Regions from separate parts of the Lysinibacillus sp. GW823-FHT02G10 genome, predicted to be linked through region 3. Evidence: riboswitches for the same ligand, from Rfam matches in the RefSeq annotation. Region 3 holds a riboswitch; each other region holds the start of a gene.

Region 1 (6,040 bases), on a different contig from region 3:
GGGCGTCCTCATATACTGCGTGTAACACAATTGGCTTGTCCAGCTCCTTCGCCAATACAACAAAACGCTCTAATAGCGCCACATAGGGACGTTCATCAATCGCTTGCTCTTGTTTTAAATAATAAGGTAGACCCACCTCACCAATAGCAACCATATCATCCTGATGCGAATGAATCCAATCAAATAAAGCTGTCTCATCATTTGGACTTAGTAAAGGCTGTTCAGGATGAAAGCCAAAAGCAGCCTTTACTTGCTGATAGCTATTCGATAAACGCAACGTTCTTTCACAAGAGGAAAGTTGCATACTAACCGCGATTACAGCTTTCACTTCTTCTAATAAGGAAGGAATTTCCTCATCGGTGTACTGATCCAAATGAATATGCGCATCAATCAACATACATATCACCCTTTTCCTCCTGTAAATACATAAATAATTGTTGCTTTAACGCTGTGAATGCTGCAGAATGTCGAATTTCCTCTTTCCGAGGTCTTTCAAACGGCACGATGATTTCCTTTTTAACGGTAGCTGGACGTTTGGTTAAAACAAGTATGCGATCTGCTAAAAAGAGAGCTTCCTCAATACTATGTGTAACAAATAGAATGGATTTGCGGTACTCCTCCCAGATAGATAAAAGCCATGCTTGCATTTCCAGTCGAGTAAATTCATCCAACGCAGAAAATGGTTCGTCTAAGCATAAAATCGGCTTATCACTGACCATTGCTCGAATAAAGGACACACGCTGCTGCATGCCTCCAGACAGTTCGTTCGGGTAGGCATGGATAAAAGAGGCAAGACCAACCTTTTCTAACCATTCCTTGGCACGTTCAACATTTGGTTTATGTTGTAATTCCTCTACAAGCGTGACATTTTCTACTATTGTACGCCAGGGTAATAGACATGGCTGCTGTGGCATATAGCCAATCGTTCCTTTTTTTTGTTGGATATCCTCTCCATTTAATAAAATGGCTCCTTGATCAATTGGCGAAACACCACCAATTAATTGAAAAAGTGTACTTTTACCACTGCCTGAAGGACCAACGATGGCCACAAACTCTCCATCCTTGACGTCAAAAGAAAGTTGATCAAGGACTTTGAGCGCGTCGAAGGATTTAGCGATGTTTTGAATGCTGAGCATGATAGCCTCTTCCCTTCACCATGAATTTTTCAATTAAACGAATACCACTAAACAATAGTAAGCTCAAGAGAACAATCGCAAAAATTGCCACAAATACGCGATCCGTACGGAAGGAGGATTGGGCTAGGGTCATGTAAACACCAATACCCTTTTTTGCACCAAGCCATTCCGCAATCACAGCCCCCATCACACTATATGTAGCCGCAATTTTAATGCCTGAAAAAATAGCAGGATAGGCATAAGGCCATTCCAGCTTCCAAAAGGTTTGTGCCCTTGTAGCACCAATCATGGCAAAATAATGCTTTAATTCTGGAACTGTTTGTCTAAATCCATCCATCGCTGCAATGACTATCGGGAAAAAGCACACAAGACAAATAATGATAAGCTTCGGTAATAAGCCAAAGCCAAACCAAATAATAAGGAGCGGTGCCAAGACAAGAATAGGAACATTCTGCGACATGATAAGAATTGGATAAAACAGTTCTCGAATAAATGTAAATCGATGCAACACTATTGCCACCGTTAGCCCACAAGCGATGCCAATGGCCAAACCTAGTAGAGCTAATTGTACTGTAGCGAATGCATGTGGTAGAAAGGTTTGATACGACTGGATGGCTTCTGACAAAATACTACTTGGTGTGGGTACTAACCAATGAGGAACTTCAGCAAACCGCACGATTAGTTCCCATATGAACAAGAGGAAGGCGATAAAAATTATCGTCCTTCCCTTCTGTAATGCACGTTTCATTACTGATATTTCTCCGTTAATGTATCCATCGTAATACCCGTTGGCTGATATAAAATTTTCACTTGTGTAATGACATTAATGGCACCAAGTTCAATCATCTTCTCATTCATTTTTTCAATGATTTGGAGCAATGTTGAAAGCTCACCCTCCATCGTTGTTTCCAATGGATGTACCTCATATTTCACCCCAGAAGCATCGATCACCGCAATTGCTGCATCGACATATGGTATAACATCTTCATATTTCTCTGTCTTCGGAATGATTTGTACACTGATTAATGAATTTGCCATCTTATTTGGCCTCCTTTTTAGGTAAGAAATCATTAGTAAAGGCTTTTTTCGCATCAAATTCGCCCTCTAGTACTTGATTGCTTGACATCCATTTCGCGTAATTTTCCCACACAGAAAGCTTTTGCTCTCCCCATTGCTTGGCATCATCCTGATATTTATCAGCCAGCCATTCCTGACTTTTATGCACTAACGCTTTATCTAAATCAGGAGCTGCTTCGATTAAAATATCAGCCGCTTCACTTGGGTTTTCAATTGCGTATTCATAGCCCTTCGATGCAGCTGCCACAAAGGCTTTGACTACATCCGGGTTGTCCTGTATCATTTTTTCATTTGTAGCTAAAACTGGCGTATAATAATCCAATTGATCACTATAATCTGTAAGATATAGCATATTAATCTTTTCCCCACGCAGCTCAGCCTCAATCCCAGTCCATGCATAATAAATCCAAGCAAAATCTATATCTTTTTCCATCATTGTGAAGAAATCTAAATCCCCTGCATTGACGATATCTAGCTTATTAATATCTGCCTTTTCTTTTTGCATGAGTGATTGTAAAACGGCTTGCTCTAATGGCGCGCCCCAACCACCATAGGTTTTACCTTCAAAATCCTTTGGCGATGTAATGCCCTTTGAAGCAATAGAAGCAAAGCCAGATGTATTATGCTGTATAATTGCTGCGATGGAGACCAGCGGCACATCCTGGACTCGTGCCTGTGTTATGCCTTCCTGATAGCTCACGCCAAAATCCGCCTTTCCAGAAGCAACAAGCTGATCTGCGCCCGCCTCACCAGGCATAATAATATCAACATCTAAACCCTGTTCCTCAAAATAACCGAGTTTTTTGGCAACATATAGTCCTGTATGATTTGTATTCGGCGTCCAATCCAGTACCACAGACACCTTTTTCAGCTTGTCTGCAGCCTGCTTGTCATCCTTGTCACTACAGCCTACTAATGTCAATAGTGCTGCCAATAAAATAAAAAACCATTTTTTCATGCGAAAGCCTCCCAGTTTGTAATATGAAAGTGTTCATGAATGAATGTTGTTACCAGAAGAAAGCGTATACAATGTTGGCAAGCTGTTGCTTGAAAACATAAAAAAACGCCTAGGATTCCTCCCAGACGTATTGCAATCAATCTTCAAAACTTTGCTTTTTGAATAGATGTTCCCTACGCTGGTACGAGCCAAATCAGGTTCAAAGGGTCAGCGTCTACCGGACACAATCTCAGCTAGCAATTACTAGCCCCCCTACATTCTTTCGCTATGAACTTTTCGATGATTATTATACCCATAGTTTCACTTAAATGACAAGGTGCTATTTTTGAATAGAGCTTAAAGCCCTGCGCTCCTAAGAGGCTGGGCATGCTTTTAGCTTGGTTTCTGTTCTTTTTTGGCTGTTACAACATGAGAAATTGCTCCATCTGTTGCAATATCCACTTTAAATGAACCATTGGAATGGCGATCCGCACGAGACAATGCTTGTACGTCAATCATCTCTTGAACACCTTTTTCAGTTTCAATCACAACCTGCTCCTCGTCTGTTGCTTGAACAACTGCCACAATTCGGTGAGGGTTTGCTTTTAACTCTGTTAATACTTTTAGTCCACGTTTTGCACGACTCGCTACTTCAACTTCAGCGACATTCATTTTCTTTACGGCCCCACGCTGTGTCACAATTACTACATAGTGGGTAACATCAGGCTGTAACACATTGACTCCAACTAAGGCTTCTCCATCTTTTAGTGTGATCCCTTTCACACCGCCTGTTTTCACACCTGTAACTGGTAACTCCTCCATAGGGAAACGAATCGCATAGGCTGTATCCGTTGTGAGCATCAGCTCCACGTCATCTGTTACAAATGATGCATAGATCATCGCATCACCAGCCTTGACGTTCATCGTTTTAATTGGCTTTGAATAACGTGTTACCGCATAGTCTGCGAGTGGTGAGCGCTTAATTTGGCCATCTTTTGTGGCTGTGAAGACATACGTATTTGGCTGTTCAAATGTTTCGAAGCCATAAACCGCAATAATGGATTCATCTTCCCCTGTTGGCACAATACTTGAAATATGCTGGCCGAGATCCTTCCAGCGTATATCAGGCAGCTCATGAACAGGCTGATAAATATAATTGCCTCGATTTGTGAAAAGCAGTAGATGGTGCTGAGTATTTAAATTTGCTTCATACAATAAATAATCTGAATCCTTCATGGCAAAATCTTGCCCGTTTGAAGCGGCATGAGAACGTGTGGATGTACGTTTAATATAACCATCCTTCGTTACTGTTACGACAACCTCTTCACTTGGCACAAGGACATCCAATGTAATTTTGATTTCTTCAATTTCTTGCTCAATCTTCGAGCGACGAGGCTCTGTAAAGCGTTTCTTAATATCTAGTAACTCTTGTTTAATAACACGCACTAGCTTTGCTTCACTTTGTAGAATCCCCTCTAGCTTCGCAATTAGCTTATTTAACTCGTCCTGTTCCTGACGAAGCTCTGTAATATCCGTATTCGTTAAACGATATAATTGCAGGCTTACAATGGCCTCTGCCTGTACCTCTGTAAAATCAAACTTTGCTTGTAAATTAAGCTTCGCATCCTTCTTATCATTTGAAGAACGGATCGTCGCAATGACTTCATCTAAAATGGAAAGAGCTTTAATTAATCCATCTACAATATGAGAACGATCCTTTGCCTTTTGTAAATCATAAATGGAACGGTTTGTTACCACTTCTTTTTGATGGGCAATATACGCATCTAGCAATAATGGCAATGTCATCATCGTTGGACGACGATTATGAATGGCAATCATATTAAAATTATAAGCTACCTGTAAATCAGTTGTTTTAAACAAGTACTGTAAAATTCCTTGTCCTGGTACATCCTTTTTCAGCTCAATTACGACACGTAAGCCTGTACGGTCTGATTCATCACGAATTTCCGCAATGCCTTCTAGTCGTTTATCTACACGTTGCTCATCAATTTTTTTCACAAGATTCGCTTTATTTACATCATATGGTAACTCAGTGATAACAATTTGCTCTTTACCACCCTTGGTTGGTTCAACAACTGCTTGTGCACGGACGATGATTTTACCACGACCTGTTTCATACGCCTTTTTAATGCCATCAACACCTTGAATGATTCCACCCGTTGGGAAATCAGGTCCTTTAATCACCGTCATCAATTCATCTACAGTAACATTAGGCTTGTCTAAGCGCATCAACACAGCATCCAGTACTTCATCTAAGGCATGTGGCGGAATATCTGTCGCATAACCAGCGGAAATTCCTGTAGAGCCATTGACTAAAAGGTTAGGAAAACGTGCTGGTAATACAGTTGGCTCCATATCCTGATCATCAAAGTTTGGCACAAATTCGACCGTTTTCTTGCCAATATCTCGAAGCATTTCAGCGGCAATAGCTGATAGTCTCGCCTCTGTATAACGCATTGCAGCTGGAGGATCGCCATCTACCGAGCCATTGTTCCCGTGCATCTCAATGAGCATATGACGTGCCTTCCAGTCCTGACTCATCCGTACCATCGCTTCATACACAGAGCTATCGCCGTGCGGATGATAATTACCAATTACATTACCCACTGTTTTTGCGGATTTACGGAACGGCTTATCATGTGTGTTGCCTTCCGTAAACATCGCATATAAAATACGGCGCTGTACTGGTTTAAGACCGTCACGTGCATCAGGCAACGCGCGGTCTTGAATAATATATTTACTATAGCGACCAAAACGGTCACCCATTACTTCTTCTAACGGTAAATCTTGAAACTTTTCTGTACTACTCATGCTTGGTCCTCCTCTTGTTGGATGAATTCATTCTCTAAAATGTTAGAATCATCCTCCA
Region 2 (6,040 bases), on a different contig from region 3:
TATGCCAAACAACAACCAATAAATGCTGATTAAGCATTTATAAACTTAAAACCAGTGACCGTAAAAGGCACTGGTTTTAGTTTGTTTATTGATCATTTATTTATACGAGATAAGGATCTAAATGTAGCTACTGTATGATCAACATCTTTGCTTTGACAAATAGCTGAAATAACAGCAACACCATCAACCCCCGTTTGAAATACAGAATGTGCATTTGTGAAATTAATTCCACCGATTGCTACAATTGGTAATTCAGGATGTAATGAATGAGCCTCCTGTAAAAAAGATGTACCACATGGTGGTTGTGCATCACTTTTAGAGGATGTTGGAAAGATTGGACCGATACCAACATAATCAGCTTGATGGTTAATAGCTATTTGCAATTCTTCCTCGCAATGGACAGATACACCAAGAATCATGTTCCCGATTCTTTTACGTGCTACACTTACAGGTAAATCATCTTGTCCGATATGAACACCATCAGCTCCTAGTCGTATCGCTAGATCAACATCGTCATTAATGATAAAGGGCACATGATAGTGATGACATAGTTTTTGGCATTGGCGTGCAAATTGTTCATAGGCAAGTCCAGTTAACGCGTGAGGACCTTTTTCACGAAATTGAAACATTGTAATGCCTGCTTGCAAGGCTTTTTCTAGGATATAGATAGGTTGTTCTTGAGGAGGAACATTGCTCGTACCCATAATAAAATAAAGCTCCAAATCCTCACGTTTCATGAATAATCACCTCACAGCCTTCCTTATACTGTTGATAAGCAAAATGATTAGTGGGTCCATGACCATTTCCAATCGATAAATTAAACATAATAGCTAATTGGATATATTTTTTAGCTTCCATAATGGCATTTTCCAGAGCAAATCCTTGTCCAAGAAAAGCAGTAAGTGCTGCGGAAAATGTACATCCAGTACCATGCGTATTTTTTGTTTGGATTCGTGGAGACTGCAAAGAAAAAGAACGTCCATTTTTGCAAAATACATAATCAATGGCATAAAGTGGATCTGCTATATGACCACCTTTAATGATGACACATTGTACACCTAGCTGTAACAAGCTTTGAGCTACTTCTTTCATATCTTCAAAATGATGAATAGATCTCCCAGTAAGTGTCTCTGCCTCGGGTATATTGGGCGTAACAACCGTAGCAAGTGGTAATAAAGTTGAGCGTAAGGCATCGATAGCTTCTTGCTGTAATAGGCTTTCCCCACCTTTTGCAATCATCACCGGATCAACAATCAGTGGAATGTTTAGCTCCCTGATCTGGTGTGCAATTGCTTTGATAATTTCTGAGGAATAAAGCATTCCTGTTTTAATCGCAGCGATTGGAAAATCTTCTACTAAGGCCTCTAATTGTTTTTTTATAAAGGAAACGTCAATAGGGCAAACACCTGTTACACCCAAAGTATTTTGAGCAGTTAGAGCAGTAATAACAGAAGTACCGAACACTTCTAATTCCTGAAATGTTTTTAAATCAGCCTGTATACCCGCGCCTCCACCACTATCTGAGCCAGCGATTGTTGTTACAATATGCATGAAGCTGCACCATCCTTTGATAAGCGATGTATAGCATTGAGTAAGGCTATTTGAAAATCACCAATGTCTGCAGTAAATGCGGATGCCAGTACACCTGCTTTTTTATAGTAAGTAAGTGTTTCTGTTAATTGTTGGTAAGGATTATGGCTTACACTATAGGCTGCGCCACAAATTGCGCTAAGTAAACAACCTGTACCCGTTACTTCCGTCATTTGTGGATGACCACCAGCGATCCATTGGCTATGCTTGCCATCAGTTATAAAATCGCGTTCTCCTGTGACAATAACAATGCATTGATAGCGTTGAGCCAATGATGTGGCTTCTAATTCCGTAGCGATAGTGCCATGACCACTATCTACACCCTTTTGTTGCCAATTTACACCAACTATTGCTGCTAGCTCGCCGAGATTACAGCGAATCACGGCAAAGTGTATGTTTTCAAGTAAGTATCTTACGGTTTCCTTACGATAAGTTGTGGCTCCAACTCCGACAGGATCTAAAATAACAGGAATACCAAGTTTATTGGCTTTTTCACCTGCTAATAACATGGCACTTTTTGTGCGATCATTAAGTGTTCCAATATTAATTAATAATGCTTGAGCAATGGCCACCATCTCCTCTACCTCTTGGTAGTCATCGGCCATTACTGGTGAAGCACCTATCGCTAATAAACCATTTGCTTGAAAATTTGCCACTACATAATTGGTTATACAATGGATAAGTGGTTGCTGTTGACGAATTGTTTGAAAAATCATTGTAGTCCTCCTTTAGGGATGGACGTAAGCATGCAAAAAAGGCTCTTTTTGTGTAAAAATGCACGAAAAGAGCCTTTCATCTGAAAACGATGTTTATTGCTCCCTACGTCAGTATTAACTAACAGGTTCAAAGGGTCAGGTTTTACCTTCTCAACTCTTACGAGTCCCCCTGCAATCTTGCTTTTAGTTGACCAAAATGTACCATACTTTTCATTTGTATTCAATAGCAAGTTTTCCTATAGATAAAATGTGACCGATGCCATATAGGAGGGTATGATAGTTGTCATGACTTTACCGAAATTAAGCACAAACCATTGAAAATGCTGAAAAAAGAGTTTTATAATGTGTCATAACAAAAGGGGGCAATTGCCATGAAAAGACAAGATTTAGTTGCACCAGAATGGTATAACATAGTAGAGGAAATTGAAAAATATGCTCAGGATGCAGCCAAAAATGCTTTAATCATTTATGAAGAAAACCAAGACATCCAATGTATTACATATGCACATTTATTGGAAAAAGCAAATCAAGCAGCACATGTATTCACCAAGCAAGGTTTAAAGAAAGGTGACGTCATTTTAGTAATGGTACCACGTTCGGTTGAAGCATATATTGTGTATATTGCTGCATTGAAAGCGGGTTTAACTATTATTCCAAGTTCTGAGATGTTAAGAACAAAGGATATTGAGTATCGAATTCATCATGCAAATGCTAAAGCAGTTATTGCATTTGAACCCTATATTGAACAGTTCGATAAAGTGAAAAATTTACAAGACATACTGCAATTTGTCATAGGGAATGCACATGAACCTTGGCAGAACATACTTGAAAAAATGAATAATCAACCTACAACCTACATAAATCCTATCCCAACAAAAAGCACAGACAATGCATTTTTAGCCTATACAAGCGGAACAACAGGAAATCCAAAAGCAGCAGTGCATACGCATAGTTGGGGCTATGCTCATTTACGAACAACAGCACCATATTGGTTGGGTGTACAAGAAAATGATATTGTTTGGGCGACTGCAGCACCAGGGTGGCAAAAATGGATTTGGAGTCCATTTCTAGCTACTTTAGGCAGTGGTGCTACTGCATTTGTCTACAAAGGTAAATTTGAAGCAGCTTCTTATTTAGCATTGCTTGAGAGATTCAAAATCAATGTACTATGTTGTACACCAACTGAATATCGTTTTATGGCAGCGCTTGAAAATTTACATGAATATGATTTAAGTGCAATTCGCCAAGCTGTATCAGCTGGTGAGCCATTAAATAGTGAGGTTATTAGAGTATTCTTGGAAACATTCAAATTACAAGTGCGAGATGGCTATGGACAAACGGAAAATACATTATTGGTAGGCACAATGGTAGGGATGGAAGCGAGAGTTGGCTCTATGGGAAAACCTACTCCTGGCAACACTGTTGAAATTATTAATGATTTGGGCAAACCTGTTACAATCGGAGAAGTTGGTGATATTGCTGTTCATCGCGAAACGCCAGCACTCTTTAAAAAATATTTAAATGATCCTGAACGTACAAATTTACAATTTCGTGGGGATTGGTATATTACAGGAGATCGTGCCTATAAAGATGAAGATGGCTACTTTTGGTTTGACGGACGAGGAGACGATGTTATTATATCCTCAGGCTATACAATTGGCCCTTTTGAAGTAGAGGATGCTTTAATGAAACATCCAACTGTAAAAGAGGCTGCTGTTATAGCGAGCCCTGATAAAGTAAGAGGAAATATTGTCAAAGCATTTATTGTTCTGCGCAATGGTGAAAAAGGTGATGGAGCGCTTATTCAAACACTCCAAAGTCATGTTAAATCATTGACTGCTCCTTATAAATATCCACGTGCTATTGAATTTGTAGAGGAACTACCAAAAACATCTTCTGGGAAAATTAGACGTGTCGAATTACGGCAACAAGAAATCAAACACCTCCAATTATAATATTTCCTAGGAAATAATGTCGAAAATCAAAGTTCATCAAAGGTATGGACTTTGATTTTTTTATTTTTTTTAGGTAAGGTAATATGAGGAAATACATAGCTTAAAGCTTTTTGTGTTTAATTATTGCAAAAAAATGAAACAAATTGGCAAGTCATACGTATTACGTGTTGAGGAGGCGGAAAGACATGAATGTAAAAAGGTGGGTTGCTTTAGTAGTGGCAGGTGTTCTTTTACTATTTTCGTTAGGAATTAATACCATTTTTGCGCTATTTAAAGCAGATTTCCTAGGTAATTTTGATAGCTTAATGGCAGGTAATAGCTTAGATGTATATGAAAATGTCATTGAAGGGGAGAATTTTGATAAGCGAATTGCTTATTTAAAGGTAGATGGAACAATTCAAGATATCGGCTCAAGTACATTGTGGCAACCAGTTGCCTATGATCATCAATTTTTCTTAGAACAATTGGATAATATTTTATATGATGAGTCCATACAGGGTGTTGTTTTAAGCGTTAATTCACCAGGTGGTGGTGTAAAGGAATCTGCAGATATCTATAAAAAGCTACTAAAAATAAAAGAAGAACGACAAATTCCAATTTATGTATCAATGGATTCTATGGCAGCTTCAGGTGGTTATTATATTTCTGCACCAGCAGATAAAATATTTGCCCATCGTGATACAATAACAGGCTCTATTGGTGTCATCATGCAATCAATTAACTATCAAGAGCTGGCTGAAAAAGTAGGAGTCAAATTTGAAACGTTTAAATCGGGAGAGCATAAAGATATGCTAAGTCCAATGCGTGAAGTGACAGCAGAGGAACGTGCAATGATGCAAGATATGATTAATGAAACGTACGAAGAATTTGTAGATATTGTAGAGCAGGGACGTAATATGTCTGAAGCAGAAGTAAAGAAGGTTGCAGATGGTCGTATTCTTGGCGGTACAAAAGCACTTGAAGCAGGGTTAATTGATGAAATTGGTGATGAAGAAGCGGCCATTGCAGCTCTTCGTGAGGATTATGGACTTGAAGATGCAGCTTTATTTGAGTATTCATACGATATGGGTGGCTGGCAATCATACGTAGGTATGAAAATTGGCTCCATGTTCGGTCCCTCTGCCGAAGAAAAAATGCTAATGAAAATCATGACGGACTATAGCGCTCCGAAAATGATGTATCTATATGGGGAATACTAAGGGGGGAGCACAATGACAAACAATGAAATTGTTATGCAAGGTTCACCCTCATTGGAAAATGGCTTCTATATAAACACTTCAGGAGAATCGGCACATGAAAAAAACTATGCATTAAAAACTGCTGGTTTTTGGGTACGATTTTGGGCATTTTTATTAGATGGATTCATCATTTCTGCTGTAGGTGGAATACTCGTCAATCCTATCTTCTATTTAATGGATTGGTCTTTATCTGATTCGGTTTGGTATGCGCCAATTTCTATTATTACAGCAATTTTCTACTATAGCTATTTTGTGCTGATGACCAAGTTCTTTGGGCAAACACTAGGGAAAATGGTGTTCGGATTACGTGTAATTTCATTAAAGCACGATCAGCTAACTTGGTCAGATGTGTTATTCCGTGATTGGATTGGTCGTATCATCAATAATATTTTTATGCCACTGTATATTTTGGTAGTGATTTTGCCAGAAAATCAAGGCTTACATGATTATTTTGCCGATACAACAGTGGTGCACGAAAAGATCTTTATTGAAAAGGCTTCAACACCGACTACTTTACCAAAACAAGAAGAACATATAGAAA
Region 3 (6,040 bases):
ATTAGAGGTCTACAAAAATTTAGGACCTGATTATTTAGGGAAATACAACGAATTATTTTTAGAATTTAAAATGAGTATCAGATAATTAAACTAGCGAATTGGTTTTCACACCAATTCGCTAGTTTTTTACTCTGCTTATCTAACTGTTTATTAAACTAAGAACATTTTCAATCACTATTTGCATTATTATATTTATAAAATATTTTATCTAAATTTTAATAGATTCTCACATTAGTGTATTTTTGATAGTCCATAACTTCTAACGCTCAACATCGCTACAATTTATAGCCATGCTTTATACCATTACAGACAGACTCTCCAAATTTTTAATTCTCCCTTTATAAGAGAAGTCCCTCAATTGTTGTTGCTTTACTAATTTATCCTCCCATAGCTTCTTTTCCCTCAACTTTTATGACTAAAATGTATTATTTCATAATGCATAGGTGCGTGGATAAAAACTTTTGTGGAAAACCATTCTAAATATAGAACCAGTACTATAATCTTAACTATTAGCCAAGCAATAATTCTTTATGATAGACTGTACTATATTTGATTACAAAAAGGGGGTTCATTCGATGACCCAGCAGAAGTCCAATAAGGCGGCTTTGTATATTTTAATGTTTAATATGTTTATCGCAATGGGGAGTATTGGCATTATTATTCCTGTCATGCCAGAGTATTTAAAAATATTTGGTGCAGCAGGACAAGTTCTAGGTATGCTAATCGCAACGTTCGCCTTAGCTCAATTCGTATTTTCTCCTATTGCTGGGAATCTTTCAGATCAGTACGGACGAAAAAATTTAATTATTTTCGGTCTTATCGTAACAGGTCTTGCACAAATCGGATTTGGCCTTGCTACAGATGTATGGATGCTCTTTTTAGCACGATTTTTAGGTGGTCTAGGTTCCGCATTTGTTGCACCTCCTATTATGGCTTTTGTCGCTGACGTCACAACCTATGAAGAACGTGGGAAAGGTATGGGGATGTTGGGTGCCGCTATGTCTCTTGGCTTTATGATTGGACCTGGTATTGGTGGCTTTTTAGCAAAGGTAAGCTTACATTTCCCATTTTTCACAGCTGGAGCTGCAGCCATTGTAGCATCTATTTTATCTTACTTTTTATTACCTTCTACCAAACCAAACACTGCTCAACAGAAACAAAAGCAAGACAATCTGGCGAAGCAAATGGCTCGTTCCATACATATGCCTTATTTTGTTATGCTCATAATTATGCTGGTGTTCTCGTTTGGAATTGCAAATTTCCAAACGACATTGTCATTATTTGTGACAGAAAAGTTTAATTACACACCTGTAGATATAGCGATTATATTAGTTGTTGGTGGTGCTTTTGGAGTAGTAGTACAAATGTTTATTATTACACCACTGTTCAATCGTTATGGTGAAATGAAAGTAGTACTAGTAAATTTATTTATTGCATCCGTTGCTATTTTCTTAATATTATTTGTTTCTGGCTTTGCCCTTATTTTAGTTGTAGCAACAATTTTCTCTACAGCAACGACATTAATTCGTCCAGCTGTTAATACACTCATCTCAAAGCTTGCAGAGAAAGAGCAGGGATTTGCTGCGGGGTTGAATAATGCCTATATGAGCCTCGGAAATATGATTGGACCCGCTTTGGCAGGTTTATTATTTGACTGGAATATGAATAGTCCATATATTTTCGGTTCTATCATATTATTAGCCTGTTTCTTCCTTGCGCTCATCTGGACAGTGAAAAAAGCACCTCATTTAATGCATCCCGATACAAAATAGTCTGAAAAATCATTGACTATTTTTAGCAGTATGTTACATTATTGTTGATTCACAAAATTGAATGATTTTAACCACTAGGGGAGTCTTTAAAAGGCTGAGACGTATATGGTAATATACGGACCCTTTGAACCTGATCTAGTTCACACTAGCGGAGGGAAGTGGCGCTACTTGCTGTTGTCACTATACACATACAAGGCCGCTTCCTATTGTTTAAAGGGGGTGGCCTTTTTATTTTTCCTCACGAACTTTACCAAAAGGAGTGAACTTTATGTCAATTCGTAAATTAACAGTCATGGCTTTATTAGTAGCCGTTGCTGTTGCAGGCTCTACTTTCGTATCCATCCCAACAGGAATCGCACGTGCTTACCCAGTTCAGCATGCTATTAATGTGATAGGAGCCATTATACTTGGACCCGTACCAACAGTTATAGTTGCCTTTGTCACTGCCATCATTCGTATCCTTACTGGAACAGGCTCTCTACTAGCTATCCCTGGTAGTATCATCGGCGCGTTCTGTGCTGCCCTTGCCTATAAATATAGTAATAAAATGTGGTTAGCTGGTATCGGAGAAGTTATCGGAACGGGCATTCTGGCTTCACTTATTGCAGTCCCTTTTGCAAAATTATTCATGGGAACATCTGTAGCAGCATTCTTCTTCCTACCAGCCTTTTTAACATCAAGTACGATCGGTGCTATTTTAGGTGTAATGGTTGCGAGTAGCTTGCGTAAAACAGAGCTAGTAAAGAGGTTTAATTCTTCTCTTTATTGAGAGAGATTGAATTATGAGCATTCATTGAGCTGGGGTAGTCCAATTTGGATCGCTTTTCTTCTCATTTACCCTCTTTACAAAGGGGATAACTCTTTATTTCATGCAATATAAAAAAGCAGTGCAAAACTATTCGAGTTTGCACTGCTTCCTCTATATTTAAGATCGTTTTTTCATGCCTTTTAACAACTGTGCTACATTCGTGTCTTCTGGTATAGTTTTTTCCTCAACCAGCGGCTCTTTTTTCTTCGCATTCGTTAGGAAATTCCAACCAAAACGTCTTATGGTAATATCAATAAAGAAAAGAAGCATACTCGCTAAGAGTAGCCATGTGGCAATATTTTGCCGATCTGCTCCTTTTGTCGTAAAGTCACGGAAGACATCTTGTGGTTCCTTTAAAACAGTGCCTCCTGTTCGTTGAGTTAACTCTTCTATCAGTTGGTTATTTACAGGGAGTAGTTCGTATTCAGCACTATAAGGAACACTTAGCCCTGCCTGATAAATGGCCTGCTTTTCATCTGCTATACGGAAGAAAATTAATCCAGGTTCAGCTTGTACTACAGCTCGAACTTGAGATGCGGAAATGGTTTCAAGTTTTGTTTCTAGCTCCTCCCCTGCTTCATTTACCGCTACAATATCTAAAAATGCGGCTTCATTTGTAGGGTCTGTAATCATAAAGGAACCATCTGCTTCCAATCTTACATCATAGGCTACATCATTGTAGCTTGGTAGCATTTGAGAAATAAGTGTTTGCCAAAATGCTCCCCAATTCTGCCATCTTGCCCAATCTCCTGTCCATTTACCCGTTGAATCAGATGTAAAGGCAAATGTTTTACCAAGACCATATTGCCACTGCGCTAACACAGGATCTTCTTTCTCGCTTTCTGCTACAACAGTAGCCCCCTGTTTTGCTGTTGTCCCAATATATGCATTCATTTGTGGGACACCATTAGCAAACAGTGAGTTCCATCCTGCTGCATTATAAATTGCCGGATAGAACGGATTGTCCTCAATATAGGTGCGGGAAATCATAGCTGTTTCTCGAGATAAAATAGAAGGAATGGTTTGCTCATCTATCACATCATAGAAACGTCCACTGCCCATGTCACTAAGCGCTTCTAATAAGTTCGCATCGGCATCTTGTCCAATCGCTACTGTCGATAAGGTTATACCCTCTTCTTTTCCTCCACCAATTAAATCCTCATAGTTCCCTGCCTGTGACTGCCCATCTGTTAAGAGGATAATATGCTTACGTTGGAGCTTTAAATCAGCAAGGTTCTCGTAGGCTTTAGCTAATGAACTATAGATTTCTGTTCCCCCACCAGGTGTTACTGATAAAATAGTATCCACAGCCTCTTCTTTACTGCTAAGAGGCCCTGTCTCTATAATCTCCCAAGGACGATCATCAAAGGCGATGAATCCTAATGTATCCTCGTCTCGCAACATCTCAACAGAACGTGCTGCTGCTTCCTTAGCAAGCTCAAGCTTCGAGCCTTGCATACTGCCAGAACGGTCAAGTACAATCACTAATCCTAAGGAAGGTAATTGCTCTTTACCCTTAATTTCCATTTCCACTGGCAATAAGGTTTCAATCGGTGTTTTAAAATAGCCGCCTAGACCAAAACTATTTTCTCCACCCACCATTGTAAAACCAACTCCAAAGTTTTTGACTGCTTGCTCAATAACACTCATTTTTGCTTCACCCACTAAATGACCTGGTACATTGTCGAAGATGATAGCATTATATTGCAAATAGCTGGATAGTTCATTTGGTAAACTTTTAGGTGCTACAACATCATAGGCAATGGATTGACTACCAAGTGCTGCTGCGATGGGTGAAGCTGTTTCATAACCATTAACGATTAATAAATGTGGTTCACTTTGAACCATTGTGACACTAGTTAACTTATTGTTTTCAAAAATGGCATCCTGACCAACTTGAACAACGGCTTCATATTTTACAAGTCCTTCAGCTGTTGCTGCATGTTTATAGGTAAACACATTCGTGCCTTCAGTCAGCTCAACTGCCTCTCGATGAATAAGCTCATCATTTTCATATAGTAATAGCTCGCCTTGGCCTGCTGATGTTGCAAGTATGTCAGTCACTAATTGTTGTTGCTCTCCAACGTAAGCAACTTGAGGGGATACAAAGCTTTTTAGTGATACATCATTGACAACTGGTTGACTAAAAGGCTTAATATCCACACTAATATTAGAGCCTTTCAACTTCGTAGCAAATTCTAAAGCATCGCCCTTTGTCTCATTACCATCTGTTAATAGCACAAGACGAGTTGCTTTTTTAGGATCTATAATCCCTGAAGCAAGCTGTAGACTTTGTTCTATATTTGTTTGATCGGTAGCTTTAATTTCAGTTAGTTTCGGTACTTCCTTTAATGTTTTAGATAAAATGGCTTCTGTTTGTAAAGTAGAGGAAAATGAATAAATGCCCGCAAGCTGCGGTTCTTTTTTTGATTGGAGGCTCTCCTGTATAAACTGAACCATCTCATCTTCCGTACCATTCATAGAAGCAGAACGGTCTACTAAATAAATAATTTGTTCTTCTTTGATTGGTAATAATAGATATGGACCTGCGAGTGCAAAAACTAAACAGCCTGCTGCCACTATGCGAATAGTAAGTACAACAATATGACTTCTTTTAAGTCGCTGTCGCTCATGAAAGTATGTCCATCCAAAATACAAGAATAATGGAAGGAGTAACAACAATACTAACGGCATATCAATTCGTAAATCCACGACGTCGTTGCACCTCCCACTCTGAAACAAGCAATAGTAAAATAATTACAATTAGCCAAGGCACGAAAGAGGTCATCGACACTTCTTCCTTTCCATTGTCTGAAATATCACCTAATGTAAAACTTGTTCCTTGTTCAATGACACGTTCTTGTGCTTGCAATTGTACAATCAATTGTTTTTCCTCATTATTTGAGCGTACCATATAAATGCCTGGCTGTTTGGGCGCAGTTAGCATCCCCTTCGTAACAGACGAAAGAAACTCGTCTTCTTGCGAATAAACATTCCAGTCTCCTTGCGCTAAAGCAACTGCACGTTGTTCATTGGGTGAAAAAATCCCAAGTGACCCAACTGATTCTGTTAGCTGCTGCTCTGTACTCCATAGAAATAGTGGGAATGATGGATGTAAAGGCCAATCTGTATCAGCAATATCGGCTAAAACAACGATATCTCCTTTTGGGGAGCGTTGGATGAACGGCTCTTCTCCAACAGAAGCAATCGTTTCATAGTCCGCAAAACCAGGATAAACAGCACTAACATAAACATCCTTTAGTTCACTAAAGGCAAATAATGCATCACTGCTAGTGCTTACCGTCCCATTCGCATCTACTTTTTCTGCATCATCACGACCAAATAATACGAGGGGATTGTCCATCTTTTCCAATAACGCTGATTGGTTTGTGATTATGGTAGCATCTTGATTGTCAGCGACTTGCAAGGAAGGGACGATTTTTACGCCACTACTAACTGT
Region 4 (6,040 bases), on a different contig from region 3:
TATTGAGCATCGACTGTATAGTATTCAGGTCTTTGCAGTGGCTCGTATATAGACCAAAAGTATTTATTACGGCTTACGAGACCCGTTAAACTTCGTGCATCTTTTTCTTGGAATGTGCGGATGTAGCATTTTTCCCCCTTTATTGTTACCACATTCCCACCCTTTTTTCTTAATAGATTCCAAATTTTAAGCACCATTTCTCCACACTAGCCTTCCAATAAAAATCAATACATTTCTCTTTGTTTCATTGGCTACAAGCCATAATTGCAAACCCTATTTATATTTCATTGTATGTAAAAAAACAGGCTGCTACAACCAAAACAGCTTATGTCTTATTGTCATAGCAGCACAATTCAATTATTTAGTTTTTTGTTCTTTCTTTTTCTCGTTTACTATTTCTAAGCTGGAGGAATCAGCATCCTCTAGTTGAGTATTGTCTAACACATTTGTTAAATGAAGACCACGCCTTTGAGCCTCTCGTTCAATGTGTGCAATAGTTTCCTGTAGCACCTGAACACGTGCATACTTTTTGTCATCTCCAGCGACTAAGACCCATGGTGCATCTTTTTTATCTGTCTTTTCAAACATCGCATTTGCTGCTTCAATATACTGAGGTGTTTTATCTCGATTGCGCCAATCCTCGGCTGTTAACTTCCAAGATTTATAAGGGTTTTGTTCACGTTCTTTAAAGCGTTTTAATTGCTCCTCATCTGAAACATGAAGCCAGAACTTAATAATTATGTAATCTCCTGCAGTTAAAATCTTCTCGAAATTATTAATTTCTTCATAAGCACGAGACCATTCATCCTTTGTTGCGAATCCTTCGATGCGTTCTACTAGTACGCGGCCATACCACGAGCGATCAAAAATAGCGATTTGCCCATGTTGAGGCAATTTTCTCCAAAATCGTTGTAAATAATTGTAGCGTAATTCATGAGCTTGAGGAGCAGAAATAGGATGTACAACATAACCGCGGGGATCGACACGTTCGATTAATCGTTTAATAGCGCCACCTTTACCAGCTGCATCCATTCCTTCAAATACCAAGATCAAGCCAATCTTGTTTTTTAATAAAAATTGTTGTGCGTTCAACATTTCATATTGGAGTACTTTTAATTTCTTTTTATACATCTTTTTGTCTAGTTCAACAGTTAGATCTAGATTTTTCAAATTTTGTGTCATGAAACTTCACTCCTTTTATTTGGCTATTCTTATTGTACTAAAGAAATATATGGATGCCTATCAGACATGGTAAATTGTAGGTATTAATAGTAAAACAACACGATACATTGTTGGAAATTTCCGTTATAATAAAAAAAGTGACAGTACTATACTTATTTGTCTTTTCCCTATACAATCTAACACGAAGGGAGAGGAAAACATGCCTCGGTTTATCTTGATGACAATCTCTTATCTTGTCTCAATCATCCTAACCTTTTCATCCTTTTTCGTGAACATCAACGGTCAATCTTCGCTAGAAATCGCTAATCGTTTTTCTGTTGTATTTGCACCAGTTAGTGTAAGTCATGTAATTTGGATTATCATTTATTTTTTGCTCGGTTATTGGTTAGTTATGAACATGAAAAAGACAACTTTGAAACAGTCTGCGCTTTTTAGTTGCATAAATATATTACAAGCATTGACGATATATGTCTGGCACCATGAGTTATTTATTGTTTCTCTTGGCATTACATTACTCTTAGTCTTGTATTTGTTTATGTTGTATAATACGTACCCTCTTCAGGACAAATCCTTGTTTGGTCGTATTCCTTTCTCTATTTATTTAGCATGGATGACATTTATTTTTATCACAAATACAAGCTTTACGTTAACGGCTTATGGTTGGAACGGCTTTGGTCTTAGTACGCCTCTTTGGGCAGTGATTTTACTTACTTTAGGAGGAGCCATTGCGCTACATATCCGTTTCCATCACTTTGATGTTGTGTATCCAAGTGTTTTTATTTGGGCTTATATTGGAATCGCCATACATAATGGTTTTGATGAGCTACTTGTCACTACAGCTGCTTTATTTTTATGCGGTGTTCTCTTTGTTGGCATTTTATTTATTAAAAAAAATCCTGCCTACCAAAAATAAATTGGTTAGCAGGATTTTTTCATTACATCCTATTCTTCGTCTAATGACGTTAAGATAATTGGTTTATCTTTTGTTACAATGACTGAATGTTCGATTTGTGCTACAAGTGATTTATCAGGCGTCACGAATGTCCAGCCATCACCTGCTTCTACGATATGCTCTGCATTTGCTGAGATAAATGGCTCAACCGCAAGGACCATACCTTCTTTCATAATAGTAGTATCCCATGCATCGTAATAATTTAAAATATGGTTTGGTTCATCATGTAAAGATTGACCTAAGCCATGACCTGTTAAATTCATAATAACAGTTAACCCATTAGCATTTGCCTCGCGTTCAACAGCTTTACCAATTTGATTTAATTTAGATCCAGCCTTTACCTTTGTCATTGCTCGATCAAAGGCACTTTTAGCAACACGGCAAAGCTTTTCTTTGTCCTCATAGCCATCACCCACAACAAATGAAATACCTGTGTCAGCAAAATAGCCATTTAAAGAGCCTGAAACATCAATATTTACGATATCTCCCTCTTGAATAACACGCTTTCCTGGAATACCATGTGCTACTTCTTCATTGACGCTAATACATGTATACCCTGGAAAATCATATTCTCCCTTTGGTCCTGAAATAGCGCCAGCCTCTGCAAACATGCGACCAGCAATTTCATCAAGCTCAAGTGTTGTAACACCTGGTTTTGTGGCAGCTTTCATTGCTTCGCGAATTTCAGCACAAATGCGTCCTATTTTTTTAAAAGCTTCAATCTCTTCTTGCGTTTTTACAATCATGTATAACGTCCCTTTCATCTAATATCTATTCTTTAATATAACATAACTTTTTATGCGTATAACGATAAACGCTTTAAATATTGTATGCTTTCCTACTTTGCAAAGTGCTAAAAGAGTTATTCAAGACAAAAAAGTCCCTCCACTCACGTGAAGGGACTAGCATTAAGCTTTTCTTTGCATTAATTGGGGAGCGGCTGTGAATAAAAGAACACCAACGACAGCCGTTAAAATGGTTGCTGGTAGCATATATGTACCATTGTAGATGATGGAATAGATCCATGCATTCTGGTCACCCGCATATTCGGCAAAAAATACAGCACCAGCAATTGTATGTGCTGTGTATCGTAAGAAGCCCGCGATAACGGTACCTATGATTATATAAAGTGCCATTTTTGTTTTGTTCATATGTTTAGCAGCGTCTAACACTGGTCCACGTACAAGCGCCGCTAATCCTACAACAGTAAAAGCAACACCATAATCTAGTAATCCTTGTAGCCAGTGCACGATATAAGAACCAAACATTGTTTGCATAACACCCACAAGTAGTCCCGTAGTAAGACCAGCTACTAAGCCCCAGCGAAATGCTATTAACATAATCGGTACCATAACAAGACTAACTGAGCCGCCTTGTGCCCATACTTTAAAGGAAACCTGATCCAGTACGAGACCTATCGCTGCAAAAATCGCAATCTCCACTAGCATTAATAGTCTTTTTTTGTCCATACATATTCTCTCCTTTGTTCCGATGTAGGATACAAGAGCAGGAATAGAAAAGCGCTGATATGTCTCTTTCTGACACCTTTTTTCCTTTACGGACGAAAAAACGATGTCAGGACAGAGCCTCACATCGTACAAGTGTCGGTTTCTATCCACATCCCTACGCAAGCGTTAACTTACAGGTTCGAAGAGTCAAGGCATTACGTGCCCAGTCTCAGCTGACATCATCAGCTCCCCTTGTGGTCGTTACATCTGAATTTATTTGAACACTCTCATTGTACGCAAAGGATTGAAGGATTACAACCTTCCATACATCATTTTTTTGAAACTTTGCTGTTTTTCATGCGTAAATATTTAAAAAGGAGGTACAACTATGGAGAATCAAAAAATTTTAGCTGCCTTTAGTTATCTTAGTATTTTCTTCGCCCCTTTTATCGTTCCATTAATTGTATATTTCGTGACTAAAGATAGTGATGTAAAAAAACATTCGATTCGTGCACTTGTCTCTCATTTAGTTCCTTTTGTTTTTGGCATCCTGTTCTTTATTGTCTTTGTTTTTTCCACATTTAGTTTAGATCCAACCTCCAGTAATAATACAGTGATGATTATTTGGTTTGTTTCATTCGCCATCTATGCTCTCGTCTCACTAGGTATTGTGATTTGGAATATAATTCAGGCTGTTCGTGTTATCCGTTAATGTTTTATTTTTAAGTGAAACAGGTAGTAGTAATTGTAAAAGGAGCTGTTTTGGGATGAAAGTATCAAACGTTGTAAAAACTGCCGTTAAGTTAGCACCTATTGTTATTCCTATCGTAAAAAAAGTAATGGCTGCAAAAAAGGGCACAACGCCTACAACCACAACTCGAAAAAAATAAAACGGAGGCGTATTCCTTTTAGAGGAAATACGCCTTCGTTTTATTTCACTTCAAAATGGGTTTGACTATGGCCATTTAATGTTTTTTCCACATGTAAAACTGCTGGCATCGCAGATTTCAATTCAGGCACATGCGAAATAACGCCAATCATACGACCAGAATCCTGCAAATCAATTAATGTATCGATTGCTTTATTTAGTGATTCCTCATCGAGCGAGCCAAAGCCCTCATCAATAAACATCGTTTCAATATGAATATTACCTTGGTAGCTTTGAATCACATCTGCCATCCCCAATGCAAGGCTCAACGAAGCATTAAACTTTTCGCCACCTGATAAAGTTTTGACATCTCGTAATTGATCTGTATAAGCATCATAAACATCAAGACCAAGGCCACTTTGCTTCGCATGCTTTTCTAATCTATCTGAACGTCTAAGCTCATATTGACCGTTTGATAAATGATACAGACGTATATTGGCAGCTTCTGTAATTTGATCTAAGTAGTTAATTTGTATATAACGCTCAAAGGATAGCTTTTTCGAATTTTGTCCATTTAATAATCCATAGAGCTCCTTTACTCGTCCTGCTTCTTGTTCAAGTAAATGAAGCTCTTTCGCTATTTCTTCCACCCTTTCACTAAAGCCTTGGCATGCTTGTATAAAGCCATTCATCTGTTGCAAACGTTTAAATGCTTCCTCATAGGAAATTCGCTGCTGTTCTACTCTTGCTTCCATCGCCTCTAAATCTTGCTTCTCTTTTCCTTGAAGGTATGTAGCCCCTTCGGTAATCTGAATTTGCAACGTGTGTACTTGTAAAGCATAGTCGCTACATGCTTTTCGAAGTGCATCCAATTGTATGGCACTCCGTTTAGCAGTTGCATAAGCCTCATAGCTTTCGAAACCTATTTCTTGCATATCTGCTGAAAATTGCTGAAGCTTTTCATTCATTTTAAGCTGTAATTCCTCAAAGGACTGTTTGGCAATTTCTACAGTTAGTGTTGCATTGCTAGCTGCTTCCTTTGCTGCATGCAAATTTTCTTGACTCACTTGCCAACTTTTTTGAAGCTCTTCTTTCTGTTTACTAACTTCATTTAGTTGTTGCTTTAATTGCTGTAAAGTTGGTAAATTAGGGGGCATCTGCTTAAGTTGTTCGTCTACAACCGCTTGTAATTTTGTCCATTCTTTTATCTGCTCTGCTAAATATTGCTCTAGCTTCATATGCTTATTTCGTAGCTGCTCTATTCGGTCATGCTGATGCTTTATTTTTAATCGCACATCAGCTAATTGATGTTGAATAATTTTTAATGCAGCAATCTCTTGTTCCACTTCATGTAAAGTAGCGGTGATCTGTGGTTGGTCTTCTTGTTTAATATGCTGAGCCTCGAGTTGTCGCCATGTATCTTGAAGAAGTTGCTGCGCTGATGCTAAAAATGCCTCTTTCTCTAAATACTTACGCTCGTCTGATGATGCCTTCGCTCTTAATGCTTCCACTTGAGCAAGCTCAATAACTTCCAGTTGCTCATTGTGTGCTTTTTGATGTGTCATACTACCACAAACAGGACAGGGTTCT

What was found. Region 3 has a riboswitch for thiamine pyrophosphate ahead of thiW (energy coupling factor transporter S component ThiW). Riboswitches for the same ligand answer to the same signal wherever they lie in the genome.
Region 1: another riboswitch for thiamine pyrophosphate. It lies ahead of AC1RFD_RS06890 (ABC transporter substrate-binding protein); the one in region 3 lies ahead of thiW (energy coupling factor transporter S component ThiW).
Region 2: another riboswitch for thiamine pyrophosphate. It lies ahead of thiM (hydroxyethylthiazole kinase); the one in region 3 lies ahead of thiW (energy coupling factor transporter S component ThiW).
Region 4: another riboswitch for thiamine pyrophosphate. It lies ahead of thiT (energy-coupled thiamine transporter ThiT); the one in region 3 lies ahead of thiW (energy coupling factor transporter S component ThiW).

The regions. Positions count from the first base shown of each region.
Region 1 is NZ_JBXAJI010000001.1:1,317,690-1,323,729, forward strand. It holds gene AC1RFD_RS06870 (TatD family hydrolase) at 1-397, opposite strand, end outside; gene AC1RFD_RS06875 (ABC transporter ATP-binding protein) at 387-1,136, opposite strand; gene AC1RFD_RS06880 (ABC transporter permease) at 1,111-1,884, opposite strand; gene AC1RFD_RS06885 (thiamine-binding protein) at 1,884-2,174, opposite strand; gene AC1RFD_RS06890 (ABC transporter substrate-binding protein) at 2,176-3,171, opposite strand; TPP riboswitch at 3,325-3,435, opposite strand; gene parC (DNA topoisomerase IV subunit A) at 3,544-5,982, opposite strand; gene parE (DNA topoisomerase IV subunit B) at 5,979-6,040, opposite strand, start outside.
Region 2 is NZ_JBXAJI010000002.1:361,932-367,971, reverse strand. It holds gene AC1RFD_RS11730 (alpha/beta-type small acid-soluble spore protein) at 1-22, shown strand, start outside; gene thiE (thiamine phosphate synthase) at 93-737, opposite strand; gene thiD (bifunctional hydroxymethylpyrimidine kinase/phosphomethylpyrimidine kinase) at 727-1,551, opposite strand; gene thiM (hydroxyethylthiazole kinase) at 1,539-2,306, opposite strand; TPP riboswitch at 2,390-2,487, opposite strand; gene mbcS (acyl-CoA synthetase MbcS) at 2,678-4,261, shown strand; gene sppA (signal peptide peptidase SppA) at 4,447-5,460, shown strand; gene AC1RFD_RS11700 (RDD family protein) at 5,473-6,040, shown strand, end outside.
Region 3 is NZ_JBXAJI010000003.1:179,498-185,537, forward strand. It holds gene AC1RFD_RS13195 (ABC transporter substrate-binding protein) at 1-85, shown strand, start outside; gene AC1RFD_RS13200 (MFS transporter) at 576-1,772, shown strand; TPP riboswitch at 1,839-1,946, shown strand; gene thiW (energy coupling factor transporter S component ThiW) at 2,041-2,541, shown strand; gene AC1RFD_RS13210 (VWA domain-containing protein) at 2,698-5,292, opposite strand; gene AC1RFD_RS13215 (vWA domain-containing protein) at 5,276-6,040, opposite strand, start outside.
Region 4 is NZ_JBXAJI010000008.1:22,298-28,337, forward strand. It holds gene AC1RFD_RS19375 (GNAT family N-acetyltransferase) at 1-197, opposite strand, end outside; gene AC1RFD_RS19380 (polyphosphate kinase 2 family protein) at 358-1,182, opposite strand; gene AC1RFD_RS19385 (TspO-related membrane protein) at 1,382-2,095, shown strand; gene map (type I methionyl aminopeptidase) at 2,125-2,880, opposite strand; gene thiT (energy-coupled thiamine transporter ThiT) at 3,043-3,603, opposite strand; TPP riboswitch at 3,738-3,845, opposite strand; gene AC1RFD_RS19400 (magnetosome magnetite crystal formation protein family) at 3,971-4,294, shown strand; gene AC1RFD_RS19405 (small protein YxzF) at 4,350-4,472, shown strand; gene AC1RFD_RS19410 (AAA family ATPase) at 4,513-6,040, opposite strand, start outside.